Regions from separate parts of the Rhizobium sp. NPDC090275 genome, predicted to be linked through region 1. Evidence: predicted binding sites of a transcription regulator. Region 1 holds the regulator's gene; each other region holds the start of a gene.
What was found. The regulator LexA, encoded in region 1, represses DNA repair genes until DNA is damaged. The targets are predictions, from matches to a motif close to TGTTCNNNNTGTGTTCNG.

Region 1 (6,917 bases):
GCCGACGGTGCGGGCGAGAGCGAACAGAACGGTGAACATGGTCGTGGGGAAGCCGAGAGCCTTGAGCGTGATACCCGAATAAAAGTCGATGTTCGGATAGAGCTTCTTCTCGATGAAGTATGGATCGGTCAGCGCGATGCGCTCGAGTTCCATGGCGACGTCGAGCAACGGATCGTCCTTGATGCCGAGCTCGCCGAGCACTTCATGCGTCGTCTTCTGCATGATCTTGGCGCGCGGGTCGTAGTTCTTGTACACGCGGTGGCCAAAGCCCATCAGGCGGAACGGATCATTCTTGTCCTTGGCGCGGGCGATGTACTCAGGAATGCGGTCGACCGTGCCGATTTCCTGCAGCATGTTGAGCGCTGCTTCGTTGGCGCCGCCGTGGGCAGGGCCCCAGAGGCAGGCAATGCCTGCCGCGATGCAGGCGAACGGGTTTGCACCCGAGGAGCCGGCGAGACGAACGGTGGACGTCGAAGCGTTCTGCTCGTGGTCGGCGTGCAGGATGAAGATGCGGTCCATGGCGCGGGCAAGCACCGGATTGACCACATATTCCTCGCAAGGAACGGCAAAGCACATGCGCAGGAAGTTCGACGCGTAGTCGAGATCGTTCTTCGGGTAAACGAAGGGCTGGCCGATATGGTACTTGTAGGCCATGGCGGCGATCGTCGGCATCTTGGCGATCATGCGAAGCGAAGCGACCATGCGCTGGTGCGGATCGGTGATGTCGGTGCTGTCGTGGTAGAATGCCGACAGGGCGCCGACGCAGCCGCACATGACGGCCATCGGATGCGCGTCGCGGCGGAAACCGGTGAAGAAGCGGCTCATCTGCTCGTGCACCATGGTGTGGTGCGTGACGCGGTAGTCGAAGTCCTTCTTCTGCGCGGCGGTCGGCAGTTCGCCGTAGAGAAGCAGGTAGCAGACTTCGAGGAAGTCGCCCTGTTCGGCCAGCTGCTCGATCGGGTAACCGCGATGGAGCAGAACGCCCTCGTCGCCGTCGATATAAGTGATTTTCGATTCACAGGATGCGGTCGAGGTGAAACCAGGATCGTACGTGAAGGAAGCCGTGTTCTTGTAGAGGGCGCCGATATCGATGACATCAGGGCCGATCGTGCCGCTCTTGACCGGCAGGTCGACTGTCTTCTCACCGAGTTTCAGTGTTGCGCTTTGATCCGTCATTCTGATCCTCCAAACTGGCGGTTGGCGCCTTAAAAGCGCCATAGGGTTAAGCGTCGTCTGCGATAGCTATATGATCGCGCGCCTAATGCCAAGTTACCGTGATGCCATTTTGTGCATCGCAGTATCAACTTTTAAGCACTCCAGCGATGTCGTCTCCGCATAGCGGAAGTCAATGATAAACCTGACATTTTTGATGGTTTTATTTCCCGTTTGAATTCAAACGATTATAGTTGCGTTTCGGCTCCACCGGCCTCATTCTGATTGCAGGTCAGGGTGGCTTTCGGGTGTCGTTGCATGCCGGAGTTGAATGCCAGTCACGTCGTTTTGATGCCACCCGAAGCGGCGCAAATTGCCAATTTGCCGGCCGTAACAGGGCAAAATGCCCGTGCCATAATGACGCGCGCGCCATTGACGCAGTCGACGTCGGGTTTTCTGAGTCGCGCAAGCCGAGGGATCAATCGTCAGGCATCCTTCGCAGCACAGGCATTCAGCACGGAATTCGACCACGGCCGCTTTTTCCTGGCGTCGCCCGTCTTCCTCGGCGCTGGCGCCGTCGCCTGGTTCCGGCTCGCCGTCGATATGCCCCCTATGCGGCTCCTTGCCTGGGCTATCCTCTTCGGTCTCGTCTTTGTCTTGGCCGGCGCTGCGCGCGTCGCGACCCGCCGCGTGGCGATATCAGGCCTGCTTGTCGTCCTCGGCATGTTCGCGGCGCAACTCGAGACGTGGCGCGCTGATACCATCGTTCTCGACACACCGGTGACCACGACTGTGACCGGCCGCGTGGAACGGCGCGAGGGAGATGACAACGGCCGCTGGCGCTACATCGTCAGGGTAACGCGCACGGACGAGCCCGCGCTCAAGCGTTCGCCGCAGCAGGTCTCGCTCGTCGCGCGTGCAGGAGAGCCCGTCGCGGTCGGCGGATGGCTCAGAGGCCGTGTGCGCCTGACGCCGCCAGCCGGACCTGCGCTCCCCGAACTGAACGATTTCGCCTTCTCCGCCTATTTCGACGGCATCGGCGCCAACGGCTTCTTCTACGGCGTTCCGCAGCCCATCGCGTCGCAGACCGATATCGCCGATCTCTCTGCCGCCGATCGCGCCGTGGAATGGCTCTACGGCTTGCGCAGCAGTATTGGCGACCGCATTCGCAGCATCCTGCCTGATGATACCGGCGCCTTCGCCGCCTCGCTTGTCACCGATGAGAGACGCGCTATCTCCAACGAGACGACGGAGGCCCTGCGCCAATCCGGCCTCGCGCATATCGTCGCGATCTCGGGCCTCAACATGGCGCTGTCGGCCGGCATCTGCTTTGTCGGGCTGCGGCTGTTCTTTGGACTGTTTCCTGGCTTCGCGCAGGCCTATCCGACCAAGAAGCTCGCCGCCGGCAGCGCGCTTCTGGCGCTGACCGCCTATTACATGATCTCGGGCTTCGCCGTCTCCGCCGAGCGCGCCTTTATCATGATGGCGATCATGCTGGTCGCGGTGCTGTTCGATCGCCCCTCGATCAGCCTGCGCAACATCGCGCTCTCGGCGCTGCTGATCATCCTGATGTCACCATCGGAGGTGCTGGGCCCCAGCTTCCAGATGTCCTACGCCGCGACGCTGGCGCTGGTCGCGGGCTTTGCTGTCTGGACTAGGAGGCGGCATCGCGAAAGCGTTTTTCTCACGCATCCCGCGATAAAGCCGGTCATGGTCACGCTTCGCTTCTTTGGCGGCATCGCGCTGACCTCGATGATCGGCGGTTTCTCGACGGCGCTGTTTTCGATCGAGCATTTTCATCGGCTGAGCGGCTACGGCCTTCCCGCCAACCTGCTTGCAATGCCCGTTATCTCCTTCATCGTCATGCCTTTCGGAATGCTCGCGATGTTGGCGACGCCCTTTGGTCTGGACGCGCCACTATGGACCGTCGCCGGCTTCGGGCTGGATCTGGTGATCGACATCGCCAAGATGGTTTCCGGCTGGGGCGGCAGTGTCGATATCGGGCGGATACCGGAATGGTATTTCCCGATCGCCGTGCTCGGCTTCCTAGTCTGGGGGCTGATGCGGACACGGCTGCGATGGATCGGCGCTGTGGGAGCCGCGCTTGCAACGCTCGTCGTTGTTCTGCTGCCTGCGGCACCTGCGCCCGAGCTGGTCGTCTCCGAGGATGGGAGCCTCGTGGCGGCAGTCACAGGCGACGGCCTCGCCAGCAACCGCGAACGCCCGCCCGACTTCATCTTCGGGCAATGGCAACGCGCGCTCGCGATCGAAGAACACAAGCCGCCTGACATGCTTGAAGGCGAGGCCTTGCCCATCCCGAAGAGGGGAGAGCCGCGACCAAGGCTGACACTGAAACAACAAGGCGAAGCCCGCGCCATGATGCGCGATGCCGCAGCGTCCACAAATGACAGCGCTTTTCAGTGCCTGAAGACGGCCTGGTGCGTGACAGCGCTCGACAGCGGCTACATCATCGCGATGCTCGAAAACGCCGCCTATCTCGGTCCTGCCTGCGACGTTGCCGATATCGTCATCACGCCTGTCCGTCTGCGCCAGGCGACATGCCGTTCCGGCGCAATGCTATTGACCGGCGAAACCCTCAGGCGATCGGGCGCCGTCGAAATCCGCATCGACGAGCAGGGGGCGCCGGTCGTCAAAACAGCCTATGAAAGCGTCGGTCGCCCGTGGATGCGCCATCGCGCCTATGACTGGCGCAACGACAGCTTCAGCGATGATCCGTCACCAACTAGTGACGTCACCACTCAGTGATACCGGCGAATAAGCCCGACGAGCTTGCCCTGAACCTTGACGCGGTCGGGCCCGAAAATACGCGTTTCGTAAGCCGGGTTCGCGGCTTCCAGCGCGATCGAGGCGCCCTTGCGGCGGAAGCGCTTCAGCGTCGCTTCCTCGTCATCGACAAGCGCCACAACGATATCGCCGGGGTTGGCGGTGTTGCCGTTGCGGATGATGACGGTGTCGCCGTCGAAAATGCCGGCTTCGATCATCGAGTCGCCCTTGACCTCGAGCGCGTAGTGCTCGCCGGAGCCGAGCATGTCGGCGGGGACGGTGATGTCGTGGGTGTTGTTCTGGATCGCCGAGATCGGCACACCGGCGGCGATGCGGCCCATGACGGGAACGGACGCTGAGTTGCCGTTGTCGGCGCTCGGCGCGGCCTTCGGGGCAGGGGCTGCGGCCACCGGCTGCGGCTTGCCGAGGCTGCCTTCAATGACGCTCGGCGAGAAGCCGCGTCGCGGCTGCAGGCTCGGATTATAGGCTTCCGGCAGCTTGATCACCTCGAGCGCGCGCGCTCGGTTCGGCAGCCGGCGAATGAAGCCGCGCTCTTCCAGCGCGGTGATCAGCCGGTGAATGCCGGATTTTGATGCGAGATCGAGTGCATCCTTCATTTCATCGAAGGATGGCGGAACGCCCGACTCTTTCATCCGCTCATGAATGAACAGAAGCAGTTCTTGTTGCTTGCGTGTCAGCATCGAAATGAACCCCAGAGTCGTGAAACAAAGCCAGAACGGACACTATATGTTCCATATGTGTTCCGCAAGTGCCTAAATTTTCGTAAAACTTGGCTCGGAATCGTCGCGATTTTGCACTTCATTCGATTTAACCGGGCTCGCCTCTTGCATTGTGGCGAAAGCCAGCGCACATCTCTGCCGATTTCGGGAGGATTTGCTGATGAGTGACCCCCATCCTCTGGACCACGTGGTGCTGCCGGTCGTCAACATCGAGATGGCGCGCGAGCGCCTGGGTAAGCTCGGTTTTACCGTCGCCGCCGATGCGCGGCACCCATTCGGCACCGAGAATGCCTGCGTCTTCTTCGCCGACAAAACCTATCTCGAGCCGCTCGGCATCGCCAGCCTGGAGACTTACGAAGCGGCCATCGGCGATGGCAACGTCTTCACCGCCCGCGACCGCGCCTTTCGCTTCCGCTGCGGCGATGACGGGCTGTCGGCGATCGTCTTCGGGACGCCTGATGCCGACAGTGATCACACACGCTTTCTCGCCGATGGCATGAGCGGCGGCGAGATGCTGCAATTTGCCAGGCAGATGAAGATGCCGGATAGTTCCGAGGCGACCGCCGCGTTCCGCCTCGCTTTCGCGGCCGATCTACGCGCGCCCGATTTCTTCCTCTTCGCCTGCCAGCGCGTCAACCCGCTGCCCAGCGACCGCAAGGCGTTGGAAACGCATGCGAACGGCGTTTTGGGCATCCTGTCGATCGTGCTCTCGTCCTCCGATCCGAAGGCGTTCGCGCCGCTGTTGCAGTTGGCGTCTGATGCGCAGGCGACCCGCGAGGAGGCCTTCGGTGTCAGTCTGGATGCCGGCAACGCCCGTATCAATATCCTGTCGCCGGATGGCTTGAACGCCTATTACGATCTCTCCGAGCCCAAGGCCGATCGCGGCCTGCGCGGCGCGGCGATTGTCTTTTCCGTTGCCGATCTCGCCGTGACAGAGGCGCATTTGGCTGCTAACGGGATCACCTATACACGCAAGAACAATCGAATTCTGGTGAAGGCCGCACCCGGCCAGGGCGCGCTCTTCGCCTTCGAGGAGAAACGATGACTGAAACCAATTCCGAGGTGGCCGTTGGCGAAGGCGCCGGCCGTGTGGTGTTTTCCAACACCGGCAAGCTGTCGCTGATCGCCGGCCCCTGCCAGATGGAAAGCCGCGACCATGCCTTCATGATCGCCGGCACGCTAAAGGAGCTCTGCGACAAGCTCGGTATCGGCCTTGTCTACAAGTCCTCCTTCGACAAGGCCAACCGCACGTCGCTGTCGGCCCAGCGTGGTATCGGGCTTGAAACGGCGCTTGAAGTGTTCGCCGATCTCAAGAAGGAATATGGCTTCCCCGTTCTCACGGACATCCACACCGAGGAGCAGTGCGCCGAAGTCGCCACTGTCGTCGATGTGCTGCAGATCCCGGCCTTTCTTAGCCGGCAGACGGACCTGCTGGTCGCCGCCGCCAAGACCGGCCGCGCCATCAACGTCAAGAAGGGCCAGTTCCTGGCGCCCTGGGACATGAAGAACGTGCTGGCCAAGCTGAATGCCAGCGGCAACCCGAACATCATGCTGTGCGAACGCGGCGCTTCCTTCGGCTACAACACGCTGGTCTCCGACATGCGCTCTCTGCCGATCATGGAAGCCATGGGTGCGCCTGTTGTCTTCGATGCGACCCATTCGGTACAGCAGCCGGGCGGGCAGGGTGGCTCCAGTGGCGGCCAGCGCGAATTCGTGGAAACGCTGGCGCGTGCGGCGGTCGCCGTCGGTGTCGCCGGTGTGTTCGTCGAGACGCACGAAGATCCCGACAACGCGCCGTCGGATGGCCCGAACATGGTCTATCTCAAGGATATGCCGCGCCTGCTGGAAAAGCTGCTGGCCTTCGACGCCATCGCCAAGGGCTGACGTTCAAAAGACTGACACGTTCGTGTATTAGGCCACGAGGAATAAAGCGGCGAAGCATGCGCAAAACGGCTCCGAACTGCCATTGTAATTTGCGCATCTTCGATTAAAGACGAATTTCAAACGATTTATCCACCCTCAAGCAGAGAAGAGCCGATGACCGCTATTACCGATATTATCGCCCGCGAGATTCTCGACAGCCGTGGTAATCCCACCGTCGAAGTCGATGTCTATCTCGAAGATGGCAGCATGGGCCGCGCCGCCGTTCCGTCGGGCGCGTCGACCGGCGCGCACGAAGCCGTCGAACTCCGCGATGGTGGCAAGCGTTATCTCGGCAAGGGTGTCGAAAAGGCCGTCGAA
Region 2 (6,917 bases), on a different contig from region 1:
GTGGCTTCATGCCTTCGTGCTCGGCGCGCTGAACTTCTCGTTCTTCTGGGCCATGCTCTTCGTCTCGGCGTATCGGCTGCCCGGCGGCGTCGCCGCGACCGTTGGTGCCATCCAGCCGCTGATCGTCATCCTGCTCTCGCGCCTCGTGCTTGGCCGGCCGATCAAGGCGCTGGCGGTTCTAGCCGGCCTTGTCGGCATGGCGGGTGTGGGGCTGCTGGTGCTGACGCCGGGCGCCGCACTGGATCCGGTCGGGGTTCTTGCGGGTCTTGCCGGCGCCATCTCCATGGCCTGCGGCACGGTGCTCACCCGCCGCTGGACACCACCGGTATCAAGCCTCACCTTCACCGCCTGGCAGCTGACGGCGGGCGGCCTGCTGCTGGTGCCGGTGGCGCTGATCGCCGAGCCCGCTCTGCCGCAGCCGACGCTCGAAAACGTGCTCGGCATGGCCTGGCTCGGCCTGATCGGCGCCGCGCTGACATATATTCTGTGGTTTCGCGGTCTCGCCCGCATCGAGCCGTCGGCGGCATCCTCACTGGGCTTCTTGAGCCCCGTCGTCGCCACTCTTCTAGGCTGGCTGGCGCTCGGCCAGGTGCTGACGCCCGCCCAGCTTTGCGGTTTCGCAATGGTGCTGGCGAGCGTCTGGTTCAGTCAGCGGGTCTCGATGCCCGCCAGGTTGGAAGCCAAATCGGTTGTCGAGCCGGCTGTTACGCCCACTCGCCCTGCCGCATGACGGGAACCTTCGAGCCATCGGCTCTGATGCCGTCAACATCGACCTTGTCGGAGCCGATCATCCAGTCGATGTGGATCAGGCTGTAATTACCGCCCTGCGCCTTGATCTGCTCCTGGCTGAGGTTGGCGCCATCGAGGAAGCACTTGGAATAGCACTGGCCGAGCGCGATGTGGCACGAGGCGTTTTCGTCGAACAGCGTGTTGTAGAACAAGATGCCGCTGGCCGAAATCGGCGAGGAATGCGGCACCAGCGCCACTTCGCCGAGCCGGCGCGCGCCTTCATCGGTATCGAGCACCTTGTTCAGCACTTCCTCGCCGCGCGACGCCTTCGCCTCGACGATCCGGCCGCCCTCGAACTTCACGCGGATGTTGTCGATCAGCGTGCCCTGGTGAGACAGCGGCTTGGTGCTCGACACATAACCCTCGACGCGCAGCGCATGCGGCGTCGTGAACACTTCTTCGGTCGGGATATTCGGGTTGCAGGTAATGCCGTTCTTGGCGGTCGAGGCGCCGCCGTGCCACTCGTGGCCATCGGCGAGCCCGACCGTCAAATCCGTGCCCGGGCCGGTGAAATGCAGTGCCGAGAAGCGCTCGCCATTCAGCCAGCTGGAGCGCTTCCTGAGATTGGCGTTATGCTCCGCCCAGGCGGCGATCGGGTCCTCGACGTCGACGCGCGAGGCGGCGAAAATCGCCTTGGCGAGCTTGGCGACCGCAATCGGCTCGGGATCGTTGGGGAACACCAGCTTTGCCCAGGCCGGGTTCGGATAGGAGACGATGTTCCAGTTGATGTCGAAGTTGGAGATCTTCTCGAGCGCCGGCTTGTAGGCCGTCGACATCGCCCGGTTGGCGCGGCCGACCTTGGCGGGGTCCTGCTCGGAGAGCATCATCGGATTGTCGCCGGCAACCGCGAGCCGCGCCGCCCCGTTCGCATAGGCCTTCGCCATGCCCTCGTAGAGCCAGCTGGACGCCCGGTCGAAGCTCGCGTCATTGGCATATTGATAGCGCGCCAGCGTCGATTCCTCGTCGGAATAGAACGCGCTGACCAGACCCGCGCCCGCCATATAGGCATGCTTGGTGATCTGCCGCACCAGCGGCAGCGCCACGACCGGCGCGGTGATCACGAGATCCTGGCCGCTCTGAAGCTGCAGCCCGACCTTGACGGCGACTTCGGCGAGCTTGTCGAGCTTGATGGGGTCCACGGCGTTATCGCCCTGCGGCATGTAGTTCATGATCGATCACCTTCTGAAACGAACGGACAGGGCATCAGACTTAGACCCCTTTGCGGCGAAATTGAAGCTCGAAGACAATCAGGCGACGAGCGCCGCGGCCGTCGCTTTCAACACGTCGAGCGCATCCTTCGGCGCGAGCCGCACCTGCAATCCGCGCTGCCCGCCATTCATGTAGACGAGGGCTTCAGTCATTGCCGCTTCCTCGATCGCCGTCGGCACGAGCTTCTTCTGGCCGAACGGGCTGATGCCGCCGACATGGTAGCCGGTCAGTCGCTCGGCATCCGCCGGCTTCATCATGTTCGCCGACTTGCCCTTGAAGGCAGCGGCGAGCTTTTTCATGCTGACCTCGCGATCGGAGGGGACGACGACGCAGACTGCTTTGCCGTCCACCTCTGCCATCAGCGTCTTCAACACGCGGTGTGGCTCCTCGCCGATCGCTTCGGCCGCCTGCAGACCGATCCGCTCGGCGTTCGGATCGTACTCATAGGTGTGGACGGTGAAGGCCACCTTGGCCTTCTCCAGAACCTGTGTTGCCCGCGTCGTCTTCGACATCCGATCAGCCCTTGAAGAACCCGCCATAGATCTCCGGTTTGAAGCCGACCAGAAGCTTGCCGTCGGCCTCGACAACAGGCCGCTTGATCATCGACGGCTGCTCCAGCATCAGGGCGATCGCCTTCTCGCGATCAAGGTTTTCGCGGGCGTCATCCGGCAGCTTGCGGAAGGTCGTGCCGGCGCGGTTGAGCACCGTTTCCCAGCCCGCTTCCTGCGTCCACTTTTCCAGATGCGCCCGGTCGATACCTGAAGCCTTGTAGTCGTGGAAATCATAGGCGACGTCGTGCTCTTCCAGCCAGGTGCGGGCCTTCTTCATCGTGTCGCAGTTCTTGATGCCATAGATGGTGACGGTCATTCGGTTCTTCCCAATCGGTTCTAAGGCGTTCAGTTTTCCAGCGCGCCCGGCTTGCGCACGACCTTGCTGGCCGCCCCACAGGCGATCTTCATCAGGTCGGCGCGGCGGCGCACCAGGCGCGACGAGGTGCGGGTGACGATCAGACCCGCCTGCGGCGCGCGCACGTCGATCGCGCCATCGGCCATGCCCGGCCGGGTGAGGATGGTCGCCAAGAGATCGCCTTCCTTGATCTCCTCGCCGATGTTGCGATGGAACAGGACAGTGCCGGCCTCAGGCGCGCGGATCATCTCGATATTGTCGAGCGGCACGGCAGGGCCGGTGAAGGGCGCAAGCGTAACCTGATGAGCGATGGCGCCGCGTGCGGCGAGGAAGTTGAACAGCCCCTCGGCATCCTTCTTCGCCATCTCGGGATAGACGTCGCGCATGCCGCGAAGCTCGACGGTGACCGATAGCTTGCCCGGCAGCCGCGTCTTCTTTTCCTGCGTTTCGTGCTTCCAGGCATAGCCGATCGCCTCTTCGAAGGCCGAGCTTTCGCCATCCGACAGGAGCACCGCTTCCATGTCGAGTGCTGCTGCGAGATCGGCCGCTTCCGGCCAGAAGGCCTCGTCGATATAGGCATATTGCAGCGATTCATCGTCGCAATGCAGGTCGATCACCAGATCCGCTTCGAGCGCCATATGCATCAGCTGCCGCTTCAGCCGATCGACGGCGTTGTAGCGGTCGAGCTCGGCCACCAGCCCGTCGCGATCCTTGACCGAGATCAGCGGGAACTCGCGGTTGAAATTGGTGCGCGTCCCAAGATCGAACCGGCCCTGCAGCTCGCCGAAATGCGATTGCGCCGCACCAACAGGATTGGCGTGTGGAACGATCGTGATATCGCTGCGGATTTCGCCGGCGCTCTCAGCCGCGCGCAGTTTCTCGCAGAGGAAATGCACCAGCGCAGTGCCCGGCAGCTCGTTGGCATGCAGAGCCGCCTGGATATAGATCTTCGGCGCCTTCGGGTCGCTACCCTTGAAGCGCAGCACCGGCAGCCGCCACTCCATTCCCGCCGTATCGCCTGAAATGATGATCTCGGACCTATCCATCTTTGTCTCCGCTGCTGCTGTCATTGCTGCAGCAGCTTTAAGCGCGTTCCGATGCATGAGGCAAGGTGTCAGCCGCGTTCGCTGAGCGGCCAGCTTTCCACATGCTCGTAAGTCGGCTCACCCGGCCGCTTGTGCAGGAGCACGAACTCCCGCGCGGGCATGACGACCGGCGTCGCAAGCGTCGTCTTTGCCACCGTCTCGTCGGCGTAAAACAGCGTCGCATGCGGCTGGAAATCGGCTTTCACATGCGGGTCGCAGCCGATCGCATGCATCTCGATACCGATCTGGATATGCAGCTGTCGCAACAGTTCCCGACCGCCATTGCCCGAGAGCACGATGGCGTTGCGCGACGCCGTCCTGAACGTCGCGACATGGTCGAAGCTGAGATCGAACCGGCAGGCATCGACCGCCGACGCTGCCTGGCAAGCCGCGAAGATCATCTCGTCCTTGATCTTCTCGGCGCTGGCGACTCCATAGAGCGAAACGTGCAACCGCTCGGGCGTCATGGGCGAGAGCAGCCCGTCGTGCTCCCTCTGCAGGCGGGTCTGTATCTCCATACAGGATTGTCGCGCTTCGGGATCCGGCAGGATCGCGAAAAACAGGGTTTCTTTGCCAAATCTTGACGATTTCGGGCGCATCGTGCGGCTTGCGAAATCGAAGGACGATTGCGTGTTCTGTTCGTGCATGACCAACCACCGGAGCATCCGCCCCGCCTCTGTCTATCCAGGGAACGCAGGGATGGTAGCAGGTGAATTGAGGAAATCAAGAACAAAAGAAGAACATTCAATATCGATGCCGGGAGTTTGTTCATGCGTATCCTGATGGCCTGCGCGGCCTTTCCGCCCTTTATCGATGGCGGCGGCCCGATCTCGGCGATGATGGTCGCCAAGCTCCTGATCGCGGCTGGTCACGACCTCGAAGTCGTCAACGTCTCGGGCGAAGACAGGCACGAGGTCTATGACGGCGTGCCCGTGCACCGCCTGAAGACGCTCAATATCGACTGGAACTACCGGCTTCCCCGGCCGGGCTGGAAGAAGCTGATCTGGCACGCGCTGGAGAATTTCAATCCGCGCGCCTACCTCGTCATGCGCCGCGAAATCCGCCGCTTCAAGCCGGATATCGTGCTGACCGACAGCATCGAAAACATCAACGTCGCCACCTGGGCGGCGGCCAAGCGTTCAGGCGTGCCGGTCTGCCATATCCTGCGCAGCGCCTTCCTCTTGTGCTGGAAGGCCAGCATGCGGCGCGGCGACGACAATTGCGTGCGCGCCTGTTCCTCCTGCCAGGTTTCGTCCTACGGCAAGAAGTTCTTCTCGCGCTATGTCGATGCCGTGATCGGCGAAACCGATTTCATCATCGGCCGCCACACCGAGCATGATTATTTCCCCAATGCCAGCACCCACCGCGTGCCCGGCGCCGTATTGCCGGCTGCCCGCAGCGAACCGCGCAAGGCACCCGAGGGGCCGATGCGCTTCGGCTTCATCGGCGTGCATGATCCGGTGAAGGGCCTCGATACGCTGGCCAGCGCCGCCCATCGGCTGGTGAATGACCAGAACGTCCGCTTCGTCATCGCCGGCAGCGCCAAGAGCGATTATTCGAAGTCGCTGCCGCAGAAGTTTCCCGGCGAGAACACGAAGTTCCTCGGCTGGACCAAGCCCGAGGATTTCTTCCCTCAGATCGACGTGCTCGTGGTGCCCTCGCTCTTCCGCGAGCCCTTCGGCCGCGTGGTGATCGAAGCCTTCGCGCAGGGCGTCCCCGTCATCGGCGCCCGCTCCGGCGGCATTCCGGAATCGATCGATCCGGGAAAGGACGGCTATCTCTTCGACCCCGGCGACGACAAGGCGCTGGCCGCCGAGATCGCATCCATGGCGGCGAAACCAGAGGCCATTCCCGCGCTGTCGCGCGCAGCGTTAGAGGCCGCGCGCCGCTACGAGCCGCAAAAGATCGCCGCCGGCTTCGACGTCGTTTTCGCCAAGCTGCGCCCGGATCTGGCAAAGCCACCGCAGGAAGACGCCGAACCTCGCCAGGCACACGGCTGACCGCCAGTTCGCCACGCGCAAGAAACGGGTTGAATTCTTGGCCGGCAGGCACGATTTTCGGGTGAGGCCGATCTTGAGGTCGGCAAGCTTCGATATCGGGAGGCGAGACCCATGGCCCAACAAGCACAGCATTACGCCATCTTCGAAACCGCGGGCGGTTTCTGCGGCATCGCATGGAACGCCATCGGCATCACCCGCTTCCAGCTGCCGACATCAAACGCGGACGGAACCGAACGCCTGCTGCTGCGCCGCGTCCCCGATGCCGAGCCGGCATCCCCGACGCCTGACATCGCGCAAGCCATCGCCGCCGTAAAACGCTACTTCGCCGGCGAGCCGATCGACTTCTCCGATCTCGCGCTCGATCTCGCCGGCCAGGACGACTTCTTCCGCGACATCTACGCCGCCGCCCGCCGCCTCCGCTGGGGCGAAACGACCACCTACGGCGCGCTCGCCAAAGAGCTCGGCCATGGCCATGAAGCCGCCCGCGACGTCGGCCAGGCGATGGCCAAAAACCCCGTCGCGCTGATCATCCCCTGCCACCGCGTTCTCGCAGCCGGCAACAAGATCGGCGGCTTCTCGGCACCGGGCGGCTCGGTGTCGAAGGCAAGGATGCTGGAACTGGAAGGTGTCAAGCTGGCGCCGCCGAAGCCGGTGCAGCAGTCGTTGTTTTGAGGAGCGGTGGCTAGTTCCGGCTACCCGCTTCAGCCATGCACGTTGAACCTCTTGAGGCGTGCTTAGATACTCGGGACAAGCCCGAGTATGACGGCTGAGTAGGCGGAAACGCGCGTAACCCATTGAGACGTATGGCGCGCACACACTCCACCGTCATGCTCGGTCTTGTGCCGAGCATCTGCGCACGCCTCAGCTGGCTCAACATGAATGGACGCTTGGCGTGACGGTATCCTCAGGCACTCTTGAGCGCGCTCAC
Region 3 (6,917 bases), on a different contig from region 1:
TGTCAGGCAGTGTTTCGAACCAGTCGCGGGCGACGCGGATCGACATATCCGTGACCTGGCCGATATGCAGCTTGTTGACCTTGACGGCCAGCGCTTCCGGCTTCAGGCGGAATCCGTTGCAGGACGGGCAGGGGGCGGCCGACATGTAGCGCTCGATCTCCTCGCGCGCCCAGGCGCTGTCGGTTTCTTTCCAGCGGCGCTCGAGATTGGTGATGATGCCTTCGAAATTCTTGTGCGTCGTGTAGGAGCGGGCGCCGTCGACGTAGTGGAATTCGATCTTCTCCTCGGTGCCGTTGAGGATGACGTCCTGCGCCTTGGCGGAAAGATCGTTCCAGCGGGCGCCGAGCTTGAAGCCGAAATGCTTGCCGAGCGCTTCCAGCGTCTGGTTGTAATAGGGCGAGGACGACTTGGCCCAGGGGGCGATGGCGCCGTCGCGCAGCGTACGCTCGGGTTCCGGCACGATTAGGTTGGCGTCGATCTTCTGCTGGGCGCCGAGGCCGTCGCAGGTCGGGCAGGCGCCGGCCGGATTGTTGAAGGAGAACAGGCGCGGCTCGATCTCGGAAATCGTGAAGCCGGACACCGGGCAGGCGAACTTTTCCGAGAACAGCACGCGCTCGTGCGTTTCGTTCAGCGACTTGTTGGCCGAGCCGCCGGCGGCGGTTTCCTCCACGGGCAGCGGCTTGTCGGCGAATTCGGCGATGGCGAGGCCGTCTGCGAGCTTCAGCGAGGTCTCCAGACTGTCGGCCAGTCGCGCCGAGACATCGGCGCGCACGACGACGCGGTCGACGACGATATCGATGTCGTGCTTGTATTTCTTGTCGAGCGCGGGGGCATCGGCGATCTCGTAAAACTGGCCGTCGATCTTGACGCGCTGGAAGCCCTTTTTCATGAGCTCCGCGAGTTCCTTCTTATACTCGCCCTTACGGCCACGCACGAGCGGGGCGAGGATGAAGAGGCGCGTGCCTTCCTCGAAGGCGAGGATGCGGTCGACCATCTGGCTGACGGTCTGGCTCTCGATCGGCAGGCCGGTGGCCGGCGAATAGGGAACGCCGACGCGTGCGAAGAGCAGGCGCATATAGTCGTAGATCTCAGTGACGGTGCCAACAGTCGAGCGCGGGTTGCGTGAAGTCGTCTTCTGCTCGATGGAGATCGCCGGCGAGAGGCCGTCGATCTGGTCGACATCGGGCTTCTGCATCATTTCGAGGAACTGGCGGGCATAGGCCGACAGGCTCTCGACATAGCGGCGCTGGCCCTCGGCATAGATGGTGTCGAAAGCGAGCGAGGATTTGCCCGATCCCGACAGGCCCGTCATGACGATCAGCTTGTTGCGCGGCAGATCGAGGTCGATGCCCTTCAGATTGTGCTCGCGCGCGCCACGGATTGAAATCGTCTTCAGTTCGCTCATCGTCTTCTGCTTCTGTGCTGGAACAAGCCCCTTATTTAGTGATGCCGGCGGGCGAGTCGAGGCTCAATGTCTAGATGGTGCAAGGTTTTCGATTCGGTTGACAGGATCATAGGGATAAAATAGAACAAATAAAGAACAAAATTCCTTGTGGATGAACCGCTATGGACGTCCATCGCGCCGCCTCTATGGTTTAAGGTGCATCGATTGTTTCAAGCGCCGCCGGGCAGGGCGGCAGGTAGGGTGAAAAGTATGGCTGGCAGCGTGAACAAGGTAATTCTGATCGGAAACGTGGGTGCTGACCCCGAAATCCGTCGGACGCAGGACGGCCGGCCGATCGCCAACCTCCGCATCGCGACATCGGAGACCTGGCGCGACCGCAATTCGGGCGAGCGCCGCGAGAAGACCGAGTGGCACACCGTGGTCGTCTTCAACGAAGGCCTGTGCAAGGTCGTCGAGCAGTACGTCAAGAAGGGCGCCAAGCTCTATATCGAAGGCGCGCTGCAGACCCGCAAGTGGCAGGACCAGCAGGGTCAGGATCGTTATTCCACGGAAGTCGTGCTGCAGGGCTTCGGCTCAACGCTGACGATGCTCGATGGACGCGGCGAAGGCGGTGGCGATCGCTCTGGCGGTGGTTACGGCGGTGGCCGTGGCGGCAATGCCGGCGGTGGTGATTTCGGCGGTGGCGGCGGTTATGGCGACGATTACGGTTCGCCGTCGCAGTCTTCCGGCCGTGGTGGCTCGGGCGGTGGTTCGTCTTCCGGCGGTGGCGGCAATTTCTCGCGCGATCTGGACGACGATATTCCGTTTTGATCGAACGACAGACCGAAAGGTTTCAGACGGCGCGCTTTGGGGCGCGCCGTTTGCGTTTTAACTGAAAGCTCAGACGGGCGAGGGAACGAGGTTCATCGCCGACTTGATGCCATCGACGACGAACTGGGTCGCGAGCGCCGCCAGGATGACGCCGAGCAGGCGGGTCAGGATGGCGCGGCCGGTGACGCCGAGGAAGCGGTCCAGCCGGTCGGCGATCAAGAGCGCCAGGAAGAGCAGGAGCAGGCTTGCGGCGATCACGATGATCAGCTGCGCCAGTTCGAAGGCCGTCTGCATCGAGCCCGCGATCAGGATGGTCGCGGAGATGGCGCCCGGGCCCGAGATCAGCGGAATGGCCAGCGGGAAGACGGCGATGTTCTGGATGTGGTCGACGGTGATCGCGGCCGTGCCGGTCTTTTCCTTGCGATCCTGGCGCTTCTCGAACACCATTTCAAAGGCGATCCAGAAGAGCAGCAGGCCGCCGGCGATGCGGAAGGCGCCGATCGAGATGCCGAGCACGCCGAGCACGCTGGATCCGAAGAGCGCGAAGACGGCGAGAATGATGAAGGCGATGATCGTGCCGCGCATCGCCACCTGCTTGCGCTGGGCTCTGCTCATGCCGACAGTGAGGCCGAGAAAGATCGGCGCGAGACCCGGCGGATCGATCGTGACGAGCAGGGTTGTAAAGGCGTTGATCAGTTGGTCGGCGCTTGCCATCATCTCTCCATATACCCATATCCGGGCTTGGTTTTCGCGCGATTGTGATGTGGGCAAACCGATTTTGCAAATGGCGCGGCGTGCGTGACGGTGATTGGGGCGCATAAGCCTCGTTTCGCCCTGATTAGACCGTAAAAGCCTGTTCAAAACTTCCTGCAAAATTGGCTTAGGAACAGCCTTTCCGCTATAAATCTTCAAGTGATTCTAGAAGAGATGTGATCCATTTTGACTGAGCAAACACCCCCCGGCGGCGGGAAGCTCCCGCCAGGCATCGAGCCCATCTCCATTATGGAGGAAATGCAGCGGTCGTATCTCGATTACGCGATGAGCGTTATCGTCAGCCGCGCGCTTCCTGACGTGCGCGACGGCCTCAAGCCCGTGCACCGGCGCATCCTCTACGGCATGTCCGAGCTCGGCATCGACTGGAACAAGAAATACGTCAAATGCGCCCGCGTGACCGGGGACGTGATGGGTAAATACCATCCGCACGGCAACACCGCGATCTACGACGCGCTGGCGCGTATGGCGCAGGACTGGTCTCTTCGCCTTCCGCTTATCGATGGCCAGGGCAACTTCGGCTCCGTCGACGGTGATCCGCCGGCGGCCGAACGCTACACCGAATGCCGCCTCGAGAAGGCCGCGCATTCGCTGCTCGACGATCTCGACAAGGAAACGGTCGATTTCCGCGACAACTACGACGGTACGCTCTCCGAGCCCGTGGTGGTTCCCGCGAAATTCCCGAACCTGCTCGTCAACGGCGCCGGCGGTATCGCCGTCGGCATGGCGACCAACATTCCGCCGCACAATCTCGTCGAAGTCATCAATGGCTGTATCGCGCTGATCGACGATCCGGCGATCGAGTTGCCCGAGATGATGCAGATCATTCCAGGTCCCGATTTCCCAACCGGCGCCAAGATCCTCGGCCGTTCCGGCATCCGCTCGGCTTACGAGACGGGCCGTGGCTCGGTGATCATGCGCGGCGTCGCGACGATCGAGCCGATGCGCGGCGATCGCGAGCAGATCATCATCACCGAGATCCCGTATCAGGTGAACAAGTCGACGATGATCGAGAAGATGGCCGAACTGGTGCGCGACAAGCGCATCGAGGGCATCTCCGACCTGCGCGATGAGAGCGACCGTCAGGGCTACCGCGTCGTCGTCGAGCTGAAGCGCGACGCCAATGCCGACGTCATCCTGAACCAGCTCTATCGCTATACGCCGCTGCAGACCTCGTTCGGCTGCAACATGGTGGCGCTGAACGGCGGCAAGCCCGAACAGCTGCAGCTGCTCGACATGCTGCGCGCCTTCGTCTCGTTCCGCGAGGAAGTCGTTAGTCGGCGTACAAAATTCTTGCTGCGCAAGGCTCGCGAGCGCGCGCACGTCTTGGTCGGTCTGGCGATCGCTGTCGCCAACATCGACGAAGTCATCCGCGTCATCCGCCAGGCACCGGATCCGCAGTCCGCCCGCGAAGAGCTGATGACCCGCCGCTGGCCGGCGCATGACGTCGAAAGCCTGATCCGCCTGATCGACGATCCGCGCCACCGCATCAACGACGACATGACGTACAACCTCTCGGAAGAGCAGGCACGGGCCATTCTCGAACTGCGTCTCGCTCGTCTGACGGCCCTTGGCCGCGACGAAATCGGCGACGAACTCAACAAGATCGGCGAGGAAATCAAGGATTACCTCGATATCCTGTCGTCGCGCGTGCGCATCCAGTCGATCGTCAAGGACGAGCTTGCTGCTGTCCGCGACGAGTTCGGCACGCCGCGCCGCACCGAGATCATGGATGGCGGCCTCGAAATGGACGATGAAGATCTCATCGCCCGCGAGGATATGGTCGTTACCGTCTCGCACCTCGGCTACATCAAGCGCGTGCCGCTGACGACCTACCGCGCGCAGCGCCGCGGCGGCAAGGGTCGCTCCGGCATGACCACGCGTGACGAAGATTTCGTTAGCCAGCTATTCGTGCTCAATACGCATACGCCGGTTCTGTTCTTCTCGTCACGCGGCATCGTCTACAAGGAAAAGGTCTATCGTCTGCCGATCGGCACGCCGACCTCTCGCGGCAAGGCGATGATCAACATGCTGCCGCTCGCTCCAGGCGAGCGCATCACCACCATCCTGCCGCTGCCGGAGGACGAGGACAGCTGGGCTACGCTCGACGTGATGTTCTCGACGACGCGCGGCACCGTGCGCCGCAACAAGCTCAGCGACTTCGTCCAGGTCAACCGCAACGGCAAGATCGCGATGAAGCTCGAAGAGGAGGGCGACGAGATCCTCTCCGTCGAGACCTGCACCGAGCACGACGACGTGCTTCTGACGACGGCGCTCGGCCAGTGCATCCGCTTTGCGGTCGACGACGTCCGCGTCTTCGCGGGCCGCAACTCGATCGGCGTACGAGGGATCAACCTCGGCGATAACGACCGCATCATCTCGATGACGATCGTCGGCCATGTCGATGCCGAGCCGTGGGAACGCGCCGCTTATCTCAAGCGCGCAGCCAACGAACGCCGCCTGACGACGGGTGAGGCCGAGGAAATCGCGCTGGTTGGCGAGGAAGTCACCGAAGAGGGACAGCTGAGCGACGAGCGCTACGAAGAGCTGAAGGCACGCGAACAGTACGTGCTGACGGTTTCCGAGAAGGGCTACGGCAAGCGGTCTTCCTCCTACGACTTCCGCATCTCCGGCCGTGGCGGCAAGGGCATTCGCGCCACCGATACGTCGAAGACGGGCGAGATCGGCGAACTCGTCGCTGCCTTCCCTGTCGATGACAACGACCAGATCATGCTGGTTTCGGATGGCGGTCAGCTGATCCGCGTGCCGGTTGGCGGCATCCGCATCGCCAGCCGCGCGACGAAGGGCGTGACCATCTTCTCGACCGCCAAGGACGAGAAGGTCGTGTCGGTCGAGCGCATCCGCGATCCGGAAGACGAGGTCGAAGAAGGTGCCGAGAACGGCGACGAGACCGCTGTTGTGCCGGGCGAGGAGCCTGCCGCAGAGGCTGGCGACGAAACGCCGCCGGACGCCGAGGCGTAAGAATTCCGCGCACCGGGTTTCCGGTGGGTGGATATGAATTGAAGAGAAGGGCCGGACCTTATGGGTTCGGCCCTTTTTGTTTGAGTTGCGGAGGCCTTGGCGCCGCTCTCAGCGAGCTTGCCGCGGGGATGTCGATGCTCTGCGGGACGGCAAAAGAGATATTGTTTTTCCTGATAAATCCCTGGGTTGCAGTCCTCGTTGTTTTTGGTGAGTATTCCTCACGATGCAACCAGATGGCGATTCGCAGGCTTGATGGAGGATCTGCCCGCCGATCGCTCGATGACCAGTAAGGAGGACGTCATGCACCCGTATTTGCTGCAATCAATTGAGACCGCTCAAGCCTCGGATCGCCTTGACGTGGCCGATATCGCGCAGAAGCGGATGCTCGTCATATCGGCCGCGAGAGCGATCCATCGCATGCATGCCGAACTGGGCATCGATCTCGCCCAGAGCGAGCTGCGGCGCGGGCATATCGTCTACGACCTCGCGGAGCTTGCGACGCTGATCGATGACGGCGTGCCGGATCATGTGGTGGCATCCGGGCTGAAGGAAGCGGCTGAGGTAATGGCAAGTCTTTGCCATTTACTGACGGAGGATGCCGCCGCGGAGTGAATTTCCGGCGCCGCTATTTGGTGCGGCGGTGGTCGCGGGCATTGAGCGTTCGGCCCAAGCCAACAGAACAAAAAGGCCGCATCGTTTCCGATGCGGCCTTTTGTTTGTCTCTCGTTCCGCCTTAGTTCAGGCGGCCTGCCGCGTGGGCGAGCATGGTGTAGACCTTGCCGGTGTCTGACGTCAGGTAGGACTGGGTGATCGTCCGGTCGCGGTCGGTGCGGGCGACGTCGGCGAGCAGCTTTTCGAAGTCGGCGATGTAGCGGTTGACGGCAGTGCGGAATTCCGGCTCGCGGTCATACTTGTGCTTGATCTCGTCGAAGGTCTGCTGGCCCTTCAG

Region 2: ACIQUB_RS15005 (2'-5' RNA ligase family protein) is a predicted target of LexA. The motif match lies at 4,715-4,732, and genes of this name have one in related genera.
Region 3: uvrA (excinuclease ABC subunit UvrA) is a predicted target of LexA. The motif match lies at 1,526-1,543, and genes of this name have one in related genera.

Annotation. Positions count from the first base shown of each region.
Region 1 is NZ_JBIVYL010000002.1:521,440-528,356, forward strand. It holds gene gltA (citrate synthase) at 1-1,176, opposite strand, end outside; gene ACIQUB_RS06880 (ComEC/Rec2 family competence protein) at 1,504-3,918, shown strand; gene lexA (transcriptional repressor LexA) at 3,912-4,637, opposite strand; gene ACIQUB_RS06890 (VOC family protein) at 4,837-5,721, shown strand; gene kdsA (3-deoxy-8-phosphooctulonate synthase) at 5,718-6,560, shown strand; gene eno (phosphopyruvate hydratase) at 6,714-6,917, shown strand, end outside.
Region 2 is NZ_JBIVYL010000005.1:233,502-240,418, reverse strand. It holds gene ACIQUB_RS15030 (EamA family transporter) at 1-730, shown strand, start outside; gene ACIQUB_RS15025 (aminopeptidase) at 705-1,958, opposite strand; gene ybaK (Cys-tRNA(Pro) deacylase) at 2,037-2,510, opposite strand; gene ACIQUB_RS15015 (ArsC family reductase) at 2,515-2,865, opposite strand; gene ACIQUB_RS15010 (succinylglutamate desuccinylase/aspartoacylase family protein) at 2,895-3,974, opposite strand; gene ACIQUB_RS15005 (2'-5' RNA ligase family protein) at 4,019-4,654, opposite strand; gene ACIQUB_RS15000 (glycosyltransferase) at 4,760-5,989, shown strand; gene ACIQUB_RS14995 (methylated-DNA--[protein]-cysteine S-methyltransferase) at 6,101-6,661, shown strand.
Region 3 is NZ_JBIVYL010000014.1:153,566-160,482, reverse strand. It holds gene uvrA (excinuclease ABC subunit UvrA) at 1-1,405, opposite strand, end outside; gene ACIQUB_RS28140 (single-stranded DNA-binding protein) at 1,655-2,215, shown strand; gene ACIQUB_RS28135 (MarC family protein) at 2,285-2,929, opposite strand; gene gyrA (DNA gyrase subunit A) at 3,155-5,968, shown strand; gene ACIQUB_RS28125 (hypothetical protein) at 6,167-6,580, shown strand; gene ACIQUB_RS28120 (hypothetical protein) at 6,702-6,917, opposite strand, start outside.